DNA from 3 places in the Bradyrhizobium sp. NP1 genome. Region 1 is predicted to be linked to each of the others. Evidence: predicted binding sites of a transcription regulator. Region 1 holds the regulator's gene; each other region holds the start of a gene.
The links. The regulator LexA, encoded in region 1, represses DNA repair genes until DNA is damaged. The targets are predictions, from matches to a motif close to TGTTCNNNNTGTGTTCNG.
Positions count from the first base shown of each region.

Region 2: the regulator LexA is predicted to act here: its motif matches at 2,305-2,322, upstream of QOU61_RS21360 (2'-5' RNA ligase family protein).
Region 3: the regulator LexA is predicted to act here: its motif matches at 2,664-2,681, upstream of QOU61_RS13420 (ImuA family protein).

Region 1 is NZ_CP127385.1:3,736,694-3,740,901, forward strand. It holds gene QOU61_RS17870 (ComEC/Rec2 family competence protein) at 1-879, shown strand, start outside; gene QOU61_RS17875 (hypothetical protein) at 890-1,312, opposite strand; gene lexA (transcriptional repressor LexA) at 1,812-2,513, opposite strand; gene QOU61_RS17885 (molybdopterin molybdotransferase MoeA) at 2,706-3,917, opposite strand; gene QOU61_RS17890 (HAD-IA family hydrolase) at 3,938-4,208, opposite strand, start outside.
Region 2 is NZ_CP127385.1:4,413,165-4,417,372, reverse strand. It holds gene ilvD (dihydroxy-acid dehydratase) at 1-255, opposite strand, end outside; gene QOU61_RS21375 (LysR family transcriptional regulator) at 360-1,274, shown strand; gene QOU61_RS21370 (VOC family protein) at 1,374-1,742, opposite strand; gene QOU61_RS21365 (hypothetical protein) at 1,852-2,223, shown strand; gene QOU61_RS21360 (2'-5' RNA ligase family protein) at 2,351-2,890, shown strand; gene QOU61_RS21355 (MFS transporter) at 2,924-4,168, opposite strand.
Region 3 is NZ_CP127385.1:2,838,429-2,842,636, reverse strand. It holds gene QOU61_RS13430 (error-prone DNA polymerase) at 1-307, opposite strand, end outside; gene QOU61_RS13425 (Y-family DNA polymerase) at 310-1,914, opposite strand; gene QOU61_RS13420 (ImuA family protein) at 1,805-2,599, opposite strand; partial or broken gene QOU61_RS13415 (UdgX family uracil-DNA binding protein) at 2,978-4,208, shown strand, end outside.

The DNA of each region.
Region 1 (4,208 bases):
TTCCACCGCGTCACCCCTTACGGCCTCCTCGCCAACCTTCTGGCGATGCCGGTCGTCTCGGCGCTCGTGATGCCGGCGGGCCTGCTCGGGCTCGCGGCGATGCCGTTCGGCTTCGACGGCCTGTTCTGGTGGCTGATGGGGATCGGGATCGACTGGATGATCGTGGTCACGCAATGGGTCGCGGCGCTGCCCGGCGCGATCGGCCGCATGGCGGCGTTCGGCATCGCTCCGGTCATCGTGGCGAGCCTTGGCCTCATCCTGATGGGCCTGTTGCGCTCGCCGCTGCGCTGGTCGGGCGCGGTTGCGCTGGCCGCAGCTATCGTCTGGGCGGTCGCGACGCCGCTGCCCGACGTCCTGGTTTCCGGCGACGGCCGCAACGTCGCCGTGCGTGGTCGGGACGGGCGGCTGCACCTGATGAGGACGGCGAAGGACGCGTTTCTGGTGAAGGAATGGCTGGCCGCGGACGCCGACCCGCGGCCGCCGGTCGATGCCAGCCTTGGCGAGGGGGTGTCCTGCGACGAGGCCGGCTGCGTGGCCGCGATGGCCGATGGCGGGCTCGTCACGCTTGCCGATCATGCCGCGGCGCTTGGAGACGACTGTGCGCGTGCAGCGCTGGTCGTGACGGCACGGCAGGCGCCGGCGCAATGCGAGGCCGCAACCATCGACCGCGCGCGCCTGCAAAGGCAGGGCACGCTGTCGGTTCGCCGTACGCGCCAGGGATTTTCCATCGGCGCGGTCAAGCCGCAGGGCTTCGACCGCCCATGGTCCCTGGCAATCGCTGGCGAGGGCGAGGTGGACGTCTCACCTGTTCTCAGGTCACCGCAAACCGCTCCGCGCGATGCGACACCGGCGGAGACCGATTTGCAGGCGGACGACTAGCGCGGCGCGCTCAACCCACGGGCTGCCGTCGCGGTGCCGGCGTCTCCACGGCAGGAGCTGCCTTCTCCGGGGTTCGCTGCGTCACCGGGAGTTGCAGCACCCGCGCACGCTGGCCTTCGCACAGTTGCGTCACCAGCACGAAGCTGCCATCCGGAAATTCGATCGCGTCATGGTGCCGTTCGGGCACGAGCGGATCGATCTTGCCGAACTTGCCGACGCGCGAGTTGATCGTCTTGGTCCAGATCCACCGGCTGTCGTATCTGACATCGGCGGCGAAGGCCAGCTCGGTACCGGGAAGCAGGCAAACCGCGACGCCTGGTTCGCGCTCGCTTGCGAAGCCGCGTGTCGAAGTCCCGCGGAAGGACGTTGTGATCAGTTCTTCGCCGACCTCGGCGGGACGGGACGCCACGGCATGCAGACTGTAGTCACACATCGGGTTGCTCCTCGTTCGAGATAGCGACCCGTGCCTGTGTGCGTGTCCCTGAGCATGCTCGCCGCACAATGCCTTTCGCCTGTGCCGCGAGGAGACCGATTGTTGTTTGTCGATCTTGCTGCGGGAGGCGCGGGCCCTATCAAAGTGGACGATAACGCCAACCCTTGGCTTCCTTGTAGGCAATTCTGCGACTCGCGGCCTGCGCGGCCATCACAAATTAGTTTGGCGTGAAGCGCAGTTTCTTTGGAACAAAAATGGCCTCTCGCGCATAGGCAGGGGGCTTCTGTCCGAGCAATGAGGACAGCGCGCGCGTTTTCCCGGCTGCCCATTTTCTTGTCACGTTTCCTGTCACGCGCTTCGCCTTATAAGCATGAGCGCGCTTGCGCTGTTGTCGCTGGCTCGTTGCTCCGTTTGGCATGCGAGCCTTGCAACGCGCGACAACACCACACGCGGCCGAGGCGGCGTTCAACCGCCGCGACCGTCCTGTACGCGGTGCCACTCAGTACTTCCGATACAGCCCGATCAGCTTGCCCTGGATCTTGACGCGGTTCGGCGGGAGTATCCGGACCTCGTAGGCCGTGTTGGCCGGCTCCAGCGCAATGGAAGCACCTCGGCGGCGAAAACGTTTCAGCGTCGCTTCCTCGTCATCGATCAGCGCGACGACGATGTCGCCGGTGTCGGCACTCTCGTTGCGCTGGATCAAAGCCATGTCGCCGTCGAGGATACCGGCATCGACCATGGAGTCGCCGCGCACCTCGAGCGCGTAGTGCTCACCGGAGCCGAGCATGTCGGGCGGCACGCTGATGGTGTGGCTGCGGGTCTGCAGTGCCTCGATCGGTGTGCCGGCGGCGATGCGGCCCATGACGGGCACCGCGACCGGACGCTCACCGTCATCGGCGGTGGAGCTGGCGCTGCGGCCCTTGCCGAGATTGCCTTCGATGACGCTCGGGGTGAAGCCGCGGCGGCTGCCGCCGCCGCTTGCGGAAAGCTCGGGCAGCTTGATCACCTCGATGGCGCGGGCGCGGTTGGGCAGGCGACGGATGAAGCCGCGTTCTTCCAGTGCGGTGATGAGGCGGTGGATGCCGGATTTCGAGCGCAGGTCGAGTGCGTCCTTCATCTCGTCGAACGAGGGCGGGACGCCGGCCTCTTTCAGCCGTTCATTGATGAAACGCAGAAGTTCGTACTGTTTGCGCGTGAGCATCTCGAGCAAGTCCCCCGGTTGATGGTGCCGATTGATGCGACCACGGGAGCGCGGCTCCCATTCTCGGCATCAAAGTAGATACCAGCACTCGAAACAAATCATGAACGGACACTATATGTTCGATATGTGTTCCGCAACCACTTAATTTCCGGTGAACGCGCTCCGAGGGCGCGGAACCGCTGCCCGATCGCCTCAGTCAGGCAGTCGCAGCACGTCGCAAGACGCGCCCGCTTTCGCCGCCGGCGCAAATGGCGGACGGATCAGAAGTGCCTGTGCCGCAGCGAGATTCGCAACCAGCGAGCTGTCCTGGTGATTGACCGGCGTGGCGATCAGCGTGCCGTCGTCGCGCTCGTCGAGCCGCGCGCGCAAGTAATCCTCGCGCTGATCGTTGGCGCCGACGTCGCGGCCGAGCAGGGCGGTTTCACGTGCATGGTGAATCACCGAGCGACCCGAAAGCGCGCGAATCAACGGCACCAGAAACAGGAAGGCGCAGACATAGGAGGAAACCGGATTGCCGGGCAGGCCGATCACCCGGAGCGCGCCGAGCCGGCCGTGCATCATCGGCTTGCCCGGGCGCATCGCAATGCGCCAGAACGCCATGGTCACGCCTTCTGCCCGAAGCGACCGGTGCACCAGGTCATGGTCGCCGACCGAGGCGCCGCCGGTCGTGATCAGGATGTCGGCGCCGGAATCCCGGGCGCGGCGGATGCCCGACGTGGTCGCTTCCAGCGTGTCGGCGGCGACCCCGAGATCGATCGTGTCGGCGCCCTCGGCGCGCGCCAGCGCGCGCAGCGAATAGCCGTTGGAATAGACGATCTGGCCCGGGCCGGGCGTTGAGCCGGGCATCACCAGCTCGTCGCCGGTCGCCAGGATCGCGACCTTGGGCCGGCGCCGCACCGGAAGGTTGGGGTGATTCATGGCGGCCGCGAGCGACAGATGACGGTCGCCAAGCCGGGTGCCTCCTTGCAGCAGCACCTCGCCCTGCCTGAAATCGATGCCGGGGCCGCGGATATGGCGGCCGACGCTGGCCGCCTCGGTGATGCGGATGGTGTTGCCGTCGGCCTCGGTGTCCTCCTGGATCACCACGGCATCGGCGCCGTCGGGGATGACGCCGCCGGTGAAGATGCGCACGGCCTCGCCTTGCCCGACCCGTCGTTCGAACGGGCGGCCGGCTGCGACCTCGCCGATCACGGTCAGCCGCGCGCCTGCCTGCGCCGCATCCGCCGCGCGCACCGCGTAGCCGTCCATCGCCGACATCGCCTGCGGCGGCTGGTTGCGCAGCGCAGCGACATCGCGCGCCAGCACGCGATGGTAGGCGGCATCCAGCGCCACCATTTCCTGTTCCAGCGGTTCGCTGTCTGCGAGGATCGCGGCCAAAGCGTCGGCAACCGGCATGAGGGCCACAGCGAAAACTCCTAAAATTCCTAGATCCCGAGTGCCTCGAGCGCGTCGGCGACGTCGCGCGACGATCGCACCTCGACCGCCTGCAGGCCGCAGGCCCGCGCACCCTCGATGTTTTCGGCGAGATCGTCGAAGAACACAATGCGCGAGGCGGGCACCCCGATCGCTTTCACGACATGATCATAGGCGGCGGTATCCGGCTTGCGCAGGCCGATCGTCGAGGACAGGTAGATTTCGCGGAAATGGCCGAGCAGGGGGCCATAGGCTTTCGAGAAGTGCTCGACGTGCGGCCGG
Region 2 (4,208 bases), 680 kb from region 1:
CATCGCGATGCCGTCGTCGACCGCAATCGTGTTGAACTCCTTGGCGACGCCGCCTGCCGCCTCGATCTCGCGCGCGACGAGCTGGCCGAGATCCTTGAGGTGGACATGGCCCGGCACGAACTGGGTGAAGCTGTTGGCGACCGCGATGATCGGCTTGCCGAAATCCTCGTCCTTCATGCCGGTGGCTCGCCACAGGCCGCGCGCGCCGGCCATGTTGCGGCCGTGGGTGGTGGTTCTCGAACGATAGGCGGGCATCTTTGGGCGTCTCCTGGCAGAAATGTTTGGCGGGTGTTACGGCGCTTTCGGTCTGTTGTAAAATATATTATTCAAGCATAATAAGGTCGTTGAGTATATCAGATATGGACGTCCGGCAGTTCAGGCATTTCGTGACGGTGGCGGAGACGCTGCATTTCGGCCGCGCCGCCGAAGCGCTCGGCATGACGCAGCCGCCGCTCAGCCAGTCGATCCTGGCGCTCGAGCGCGCGCTTGGTGCGCCGCTGTTCGTCCGCACCAAGCGCAGCGTCGCGCTGACGCCATTCGGCGAGAGCCTGCTGCCGCACGTGCGCAAGGCGCTGGAGCAGTTGAACGCGCTGCCGGAGCTTGCAAAGCGGCTGCGTGACGGGGTCGCTGGCACGCTGTCGCTCTCTTTCGTCAGCACAGCCGACTACAGCATCCTGCCCAGTCTCGTCAGGCGCTACGCCGCGTTGTTTCCCGACGTCGAGATCGCGCTTTCGGAAGCGACCAGCGACGTGCAGATCGTGACGCTCGTCGAGGGCAGGGGACATGCCGGCATCATCATCCCGCCAGCTGAAGGCGCGCTGCCAGCGCCACTGCGCTACGCTAAGCTTTTGTCGGAGCCGCTGGTTGCGGCCGTGCCGGCTGGCTGGATCGAACGCAGGCAACTCGCGCTCAAGCGCGGGCGCCTGGCACCGGAAGCCGTGATCAAGGCGCCGCTGATCATCTTCCCGCGGCGATCAGCGCCGGCCTTCCACGATCTCGTGACAAGCTATTACGTCCGGCACGGCGGCCGGGCCCGGATCGCGCAGGAGGCGATCCAGATGCAGACCATCATCAGCCTGGTTTCGGCGGGGATGGGGATCGCGCTGGTGCCGGCGTCGCTACGCAACCTCGCGCGCACCGGCGTCAGCTATGTCGACCTCCTCCACGACGCGCCGCTGCTCGAAACCGGGATCGTCTGGCGCGGCGACGACACCACGCCGACGCTGGTGCGCTTTCTCGACGTTGCGCGGGAGGTCGCCCGCGTCGATCGGTGATTGCGCCAGGGCCGAGCCCGTCTTGCTGCTTTCGAGCCATCCCGGCGGCGCATCGCCGGAGCGGGCCACTCCGATCCGGCGTGACGCAACGAACCGGCTTTATTTGTCCGGCAGGCACACCCGCAGGCGGTGGCCGTCGGGATCGAGCGCGACGAAAGTGAGGCCGAATACCGCATTCATCGGTTCCTGCTCGATCGCGACGCCGGCTGCACGCCATTCGTCATGCAGGCGGTGGACGTCGGCCTCGCTCTCGACCATGAAGGCGAGCTCGCTGCGATGGCCACTGCCGCCGGAGACGAAGTTCTTCGCCTGCATCGACCACAGTCCCAGCATCAGCCGGCCGTCGAAGTCGAAGGCGACATAAGTCGGAAACACGCCGAGCGGCTTGCGGCCGAGCAGCCGCTCGTAGAAGGCCTGGCTCGCCGCGGGATCGCTGACATAGAGTGGCAGCAGGTTCGGAACTGGCATCGCGAAAATCTCCATTTCCCCAGCGTTGCGTGTCTTAACCGGTAGCCCTGCCAGATTCTGGCAGCATGGTTTGTTCGTTCGACCAGGCATGGCCAAGGGAGAGCCTCGCATGTCGGATAAGCCGATCGCCGAGCGCCTGCAGGTCAAACGCGACCGCAAACTTGCCGTGGTCGATGCGCCGGCAGGTCTCGACCGCAAGGTCGGCGCGAGCAAGGCACGCGCCGATCTCGGGGCGGCGGACGTGGCTCTTCTGTTCGTGGCAAATCGCGCGCGGCTTGATGCGCAATTGCCTGTTGTTCTGAAGAAGGCACTGCCGACGTCGATCCTCTGGATGGCCTATCCGAAGCTGACCTCGGCCCTTGCGGCGGATCTGAGCCGCGACGTCATCCACAGGCTCGCACGTGGTCACGGGCTCGATACCGTGAGCCAGATCGCGATCGACGAAGACTGGTCGGCGCTGCGGCTGAAGCGCGTCGGCTGATTGGCCGGCGGTCCATGATGACCGGGGCCGCGCAACAGAGTGTGATCGCGCTTTCGCAAATCCACCCTTCCAGGCTGCAATTGTTCTTGATATGTTCTGGACGTTGCGTGCCGGGAATGCAGTGCCGATGGGTGAAGGAAGCGACGATGGCGGCCGGCTGTTTCTGGCCACGTTGCCCGACGCCGGCACGGCAGCCCAGATTCACCAGCGCGCGACCAACTTGCGACGGGCCCACGGTTTCGACGGGCATCCGATCGCGCCGCAGCGGCTGCATGTCTCGCTGTTTTTCCTCGGCGGCCTGCCCTCGCAGGCGATCCCGAAAGTCTGCGATGCGATCGCCGGCATTCGCGCCCCGCCGTTTGTCGTCGTGTTCGATCGGTCGGTCAGCTTCCGCGGCAAGCCTGGCAGCCGTCCCTTCGTGCTCATTGGCGACGAGGGGCCGACCCCGCTGAAATGGTTTCGCGAACGGCTCGGCGCGGCGCTGGCGGGGATCGGGTTTGGACGCCTGGCACGGCGAGGCTTCACGCCGCACGTCACGCTGCTCTACGACGCGCGCAGCGCCGAGGAACATCCGGTCGCGCCGGTCACGTGGCAGGTCAGCGAATTCGTGCTCGTGCACAGCCATAACGGACACCGCCATCTGGCGCGATGGCGGCTGCGCGGATGAAGGAGGCGCCGCCAGCATGCCGGCTTGCGGCGGCTACCTGACCACCATGCCCGACGACGCAGCCGAAGCGGCAGCCTGCAGCATCGGGCGCCGGCGCGTCAGCGGCAGCAGCAAGAGGACCGTTGCGACCGAGCAGGTGATCGCGACCGCGAGCAGGGCGTGGCTGCCGAAACGGGTGAGCAGCGCGATGAACAGCGGTGGCGAGGCCGCGGACATCAGGTTCAAGGGCAGCGCGATGCGCGATGCGGCCTTGACGTAATCGGCCCTGTCGTAGAACACGAGCGGAATGGTGGCCCGCGCCACCGCGAGCGCGCCGCTGCCGAGCCCGTAGATCAGGACGAAGGTGGCGATGGCGGCGTAGTTGTTCTCACCGACCAGCAGAAGCATCATCGCGACGGGCAGCGCCATGCCGGCGACAATGCCGGTCGAAATCCCGTCCCAGTGCTTGCCGCCGACAAAATCCATCGCCCGAGCGCTGACCTGGATGACGCCGAGTGCCGAGCCGAAAGCGATGGCCTGCGTCGGTGGCAGTCCGACCGTCTTGAGCAGCTCGATGAAGATCGCGCTCAAGCCAAAGGTGACGAAGGCGTTCAGCGCGATCGCGGTGGTGAGCAAATAGAACGTGCTCTTGCGGCTCGGCGGATGCACCTCCGGCTCGCCCACGGAAAGTGCCTGTGCCTCCGCTGCGGCCGTGCGCACGGGCAGCGCGAAGATGTAGAGCGGCAGCGAGATTGCAAGCATCATGCCGGCATAGATCGCGCAGGCTCCGCGCCAGCCGACCAGGTCCGAAAGCAGTGAGGTGATCGGCCAGAAGACGCTGGCGGAAAGCCCCGAGACGAGCATCAAGCCGCCGATGGCGCGTGGCGCGCGGCGCCCCACGAGCTCGTTGAGCATGATGTTGGTGGCCGTGGTGAGCGTGGCGCTCCCGGCCAAGCCCAGCAGCGTCCAGCCGAGGAAATAGGAGAGGGCGCCGCGCGAGGCGGCGAGCATCAGGAAGCCCGGAATGGCCACGATGGTGCCGCCGATCATGACGCGGCGGGCGCCGAAGCGCGAGAACAGTCGGCTGAGAAACGGCGAGCACAGCCCCGTGACGACATAGAGCACCGAGGTGCCGGCAAAGGCCGAGGAAATGTCCATGCCGAGGTCGGCGGCGATCGGCCGCCCGACGATGGCGGGCAAGCTGATCGTGCCCCAGCCAATGAGCTGGGTGACGGCAAGCGCAACGATGGCGATCGCGATTTTCTTGTCGAAGACGGTGCTGGGCAGGGGGAAATGCAAGGGCGGGATGCAACGGGAGGTGAAAGACTCAAAAAGCCGA
Region 3 (4,208 bases), 900 kb from region 1:
CGTGGGTGAGGAGCTGGCACAGCCGGCCGTAGGCGGCACGGTCGCGCGGATAGACGAGGATATCGGGCGTGCCGTCGATGAAGACGAGGCGCGCGCCGATCAGAAGCTTCAGCCTGTGCTTGATCTCGGGATTATCGAGCTCGCTATAGGCACGCACGATGCCGGCGAGCGTGTTGTGGTCGGCGATCCCGATCGCGGCCAGCCGCAATTCGCCGGCCTGCTGCACATATTCCTGCGGATGCGAGCCGCCGCGCAGGAAGGAGAAATTGGTCGTGATGCCGATCTCGGCATAGGAAGGCTCATGCATGCTCATGCGAACAGCCCGTGCACGAACCAGTTGGCCGGCATGGGCTTGCCCTCGCCGTCGACAAGCTCGCTGCCGTAAAGCCCGTCGCGAAAAATCCAGAAGCGCAGGCCCGCCTCGTCCTCGACGCGGAAATAGTCGCGCGTCAGCGTCGCACCATCCTGCTTCCACCATTCCATGGCGATGCGCTCGGGTCCCTCGACCCGCACCACGACATGGGTGGCGCGGCGCCAGGTGAAATGATGCGGCGGTCCGTCCGGCACGGTCGCAAACGGCACCTTGATCGGCTCCGGCCGCTCGAACAGCCGCAAAGGCCGCAGCGGCGGCTCGCCCTCCATGCGCACGGGCCAGGCTGCTTCGCCCGCGGCCATCAAATGATGCTGCGCCGGCGCGGCCATGACCGCGCGCTCGGGGATATGGCTATCCTGCGGCAGATGCACGACGATGCGTTTGCCTCCGATCCGCGCAGCGATGCGGTCGATCAGGGCCGAGAGCACGTCGCTGTCATGGACGTTGGCGTCGAGATCACGCTGCTGCTGCACGACGATCTCGGCATGACCGGCGGAGAGGCGTATGAGGTCGAAGCCGAAACCGGGGTCGAGGGGGTCGTTCAGCGCCTCGAGCCGCTCGCGGAACAGGCGCTCGATCACATTGGCCCTGGTCACGGGCCGCCCGGTCTCGACCACGATCGCGCGCACCGCGCCGTCGGTGCGGAAGAAGCTCGCCTCCAGCCGCCGCGCGCCCTTGCCCTGCCGATCCATCGCGGCGACCAGCGTCTGCGCCAGATGCAACAAAGTGAGCCGGATCGCACCGTCGGTTGCGACCGGCTCGGCAAAGCGCTTCTCGACGATATAATCCGGCGCCGGCTTGCGCGGACTGATCGGCGTATCGTCCTGGCCGAGCGCCTGCGCCAATAGCGTCGTGAAGCCGGCGCCGAAGCGCGCCGCAATTTCATGGCTGGCGCGCGCAGCGACGTCGCCGATCGTCTTCAAGCCGGCCCGGCGCAGGCCGCTCGCGATCGCCTCGTCGGCGCCGAGCGCGGCGACCGGCAGCCGCTGGACGGCGGCGGCTTCGCCGCCCTCCTCCACGATCACGCCGGAAGCACAGCGCGTCAGCGTGCGCGCACAGACGGACGTGCCGGCAATCGCCGCACTGACGACAAAACCCTGCCGCCGCAATTCATCGCTGACCTGGCGGAGCAGCGCGGCCTCGCCGCCGAACAGATGGGCGCAGCCGGTGATGTCGAGGAACAGGCCATGCGGCGGATCGAGCGCCACCAGGGGCGTGAAGCGGTCGCACCAGGCGGCGATGTCCTCGAGCGTCCTGGCGTCGGCCGACTCGTCGGCGTCGAACACGGTGAGCTCCGGGCAGATGGCGCGGGCGTTGGCGAGCGGCAGCCCGATCGTCAGGCCCCCGCGCGCGGCTTCATCGTCGACGGCATAAAGCGTCACCGCATTGTTCTGTTTCGCAATGACGACACACGGGATACGGCCCGCATGATTACCCGGCGCGTCGTTGCCGCCGGACAGTTTGCGCCGGATGCGGTCGATGGGCAGGCGCGGCAGCCACAGGCTGAGAATACGCCGCTGGTTCTGCGAAAAGGCACTCATCACATTTCCATTCCATGATCCAACGACCGACCGGGCCATGACGGTTGCGAGCGAGCTCGGCGTCGAACACCGGCGCGCCCCATGCGGCAAAGCGTGCCGCCGGCGGCGAATGCGCCGCGCGCACGATCCAGCGCGTCTCCGCGGTGGAGGGAGAAGGTTTTGCCGCGATCCGCAGCAACAGGCCGGTCGCCCCGGACGCCTGCGCAGTCAGTGTCAGCTTGCGGCTTGCGACCAGATCGAACGAGCGCGCCTCGCCCCATACTTCCAGAACGACCGCGCCGACCGCGTCGCAGGCGAGCGCATCGGCTGCGATCCGCAAGGCGCCCTCGGCATCGGCCGCATGCACGCTTACCAGCGCGCGCGGATCGAGGCCGAGTTCGGCAAGCCCCGCCATCGACAGCGCGCCGGCTTCGATGGCGGAAAAATCCTGCCGCACCCAGACCAGCGGCCGGCGCGGCGCGACGCGCGCAGCGAGCCCTGCGATGAATCCGGTGGCGGCTGCGCTCTGATGGCCTTCGGAAAACACTTCATGCACGGCGGCCGCGGCGAGCCCGCCATGCAGCGCCGCGTCGGCTAAGGCATGGCCGAGCCGGGCCTTCTTCAGCGCATCGGCTGCAGGCGAACTTTCCAGGCGCGCGATGTCGCCGCGCAAGGACGCAAGCGTGCTCAGGCGTGCGCTGGTCATGCGCCGCTCCTCAAGAGGTGATGAGGCCATTGCTGGTTTTTAGAGAACCAGGATCTGGCCCATTTGTTCATGATATGTTCTAATATAAAGCTAACAGGCTCCCAAGAGTCAATCGACTTGAGACACCTGAAAATTCATCAGCAAAATCAATGCGATTCAAGCCGATAGCCGCCTGCCTCGTCACTTCGCATCTGTGCCGCCGATCTGACGTTCCTGCAGTGGTTGCAGCGAGATCGTCTCAGGAACGTCAGATCGAAAGCGGCACTGAAATCATAGGTTTGCTAGTGCCCTTTGCTTTCCGAAGTTCGTGCAAGAGGTCGCGGCGATGGTTCACGAACTTCGGAAAGCGGGCACTAGGTCATGACGAAAGGAAAGCCCATGCATCGCATCTCGCTCGACAGCGAAACCGATTTCGATGGCTGGCGCAGGGCTGCGCGCGCGCTGGCGCTCAACGACATAAGCCCCGCCGAGGTGACGTGGACGGTGGGAGGCAGCGAGGCGGTCGCAACAGAGCCGCTCGACACATCCGCCGACACGTTCAGCGTCGCGGCGAAGTTTGTCGAACGCGCGCAGGCCGCGATCCTGCACCGCGACGTCAACCGCTTCGACCTGCTCTACCGCCTGTTGTGGCGGCTGCGCAGCCATCATGATCTGCTGAATGTGGCCGACGACCCTGAGGTCGCGCGGGTGACTGAAATGGCGAAGGCGGTGCATCGCGACCAGCAGAGGATGCAAACTCTCGTCCGCTTCCGCGAAGTCGGCCGCGAGCAGAAGTCGCATTTCGTCGCCTGGTTCGAGCCCGAGCATCACATTGTCGCGGCAACCGCACCGTTCTTCGCAAGCCGTTATGCCGACATGCCCTGGTCGATCCTGACCCCTGATGTCTGCGCGCATTGGGACGGTCATGCCGTCGCGATACCGCAGGGATCGCGCGCGCCGAAACACCAGCCGAGGACAGGCTGGAAGAAATCTGGCGCCGCTACTGTGCACCCATCTTCGATCCGACGCGGGTGCGGCTGAAGACCATGGAGGACATGCCGACACGATCCTGGAGGAACCTGCACGACAGTTCGATCATTAAGCCTCTGATCGCCGATGCCGAATACTGGACCGGTACAAGGATCGCCGGTGCGGCTTCAATCCCGCAACGGCCGGAAGCCTCGATGAAACGCAAGCCTGCAACCTCGACGGACACTATCGCGACGCTGCGCGAGGAAGCAGCCTCCTGCCGCGCCTGCCCGCTCTGGAAGAACGCGACCCAGACCGTGTTCGGCGAAGGTCCGCAAGACGCCTCGATCGTCTTGGTCGGCGAGCAGCCCGGCGACAAGGAAGACCTCGCAGGCCTGCCCTTCGTCGGGCCCGCAGGCCAGATGCTCGACCGCGCACTGGAAGAGGCCGGCATCAACCGCAGCAAGGTCTACATCACCAACGCGGTGAAGCACTTCAAATTCGTGCCGCGCGGCAAGATCCGGCTGCACCAGAAGCCGTCGACGCCGGAGATCAAGGCCTGCCGGCCGTGGTATGAGCGCGAGCTTGCCGCCATCAGGCCCGGCCTCGTGGTGGCGATGGGCGCCACCGCTGCGCAATGCGTGCTGGGCAAGATCACGCC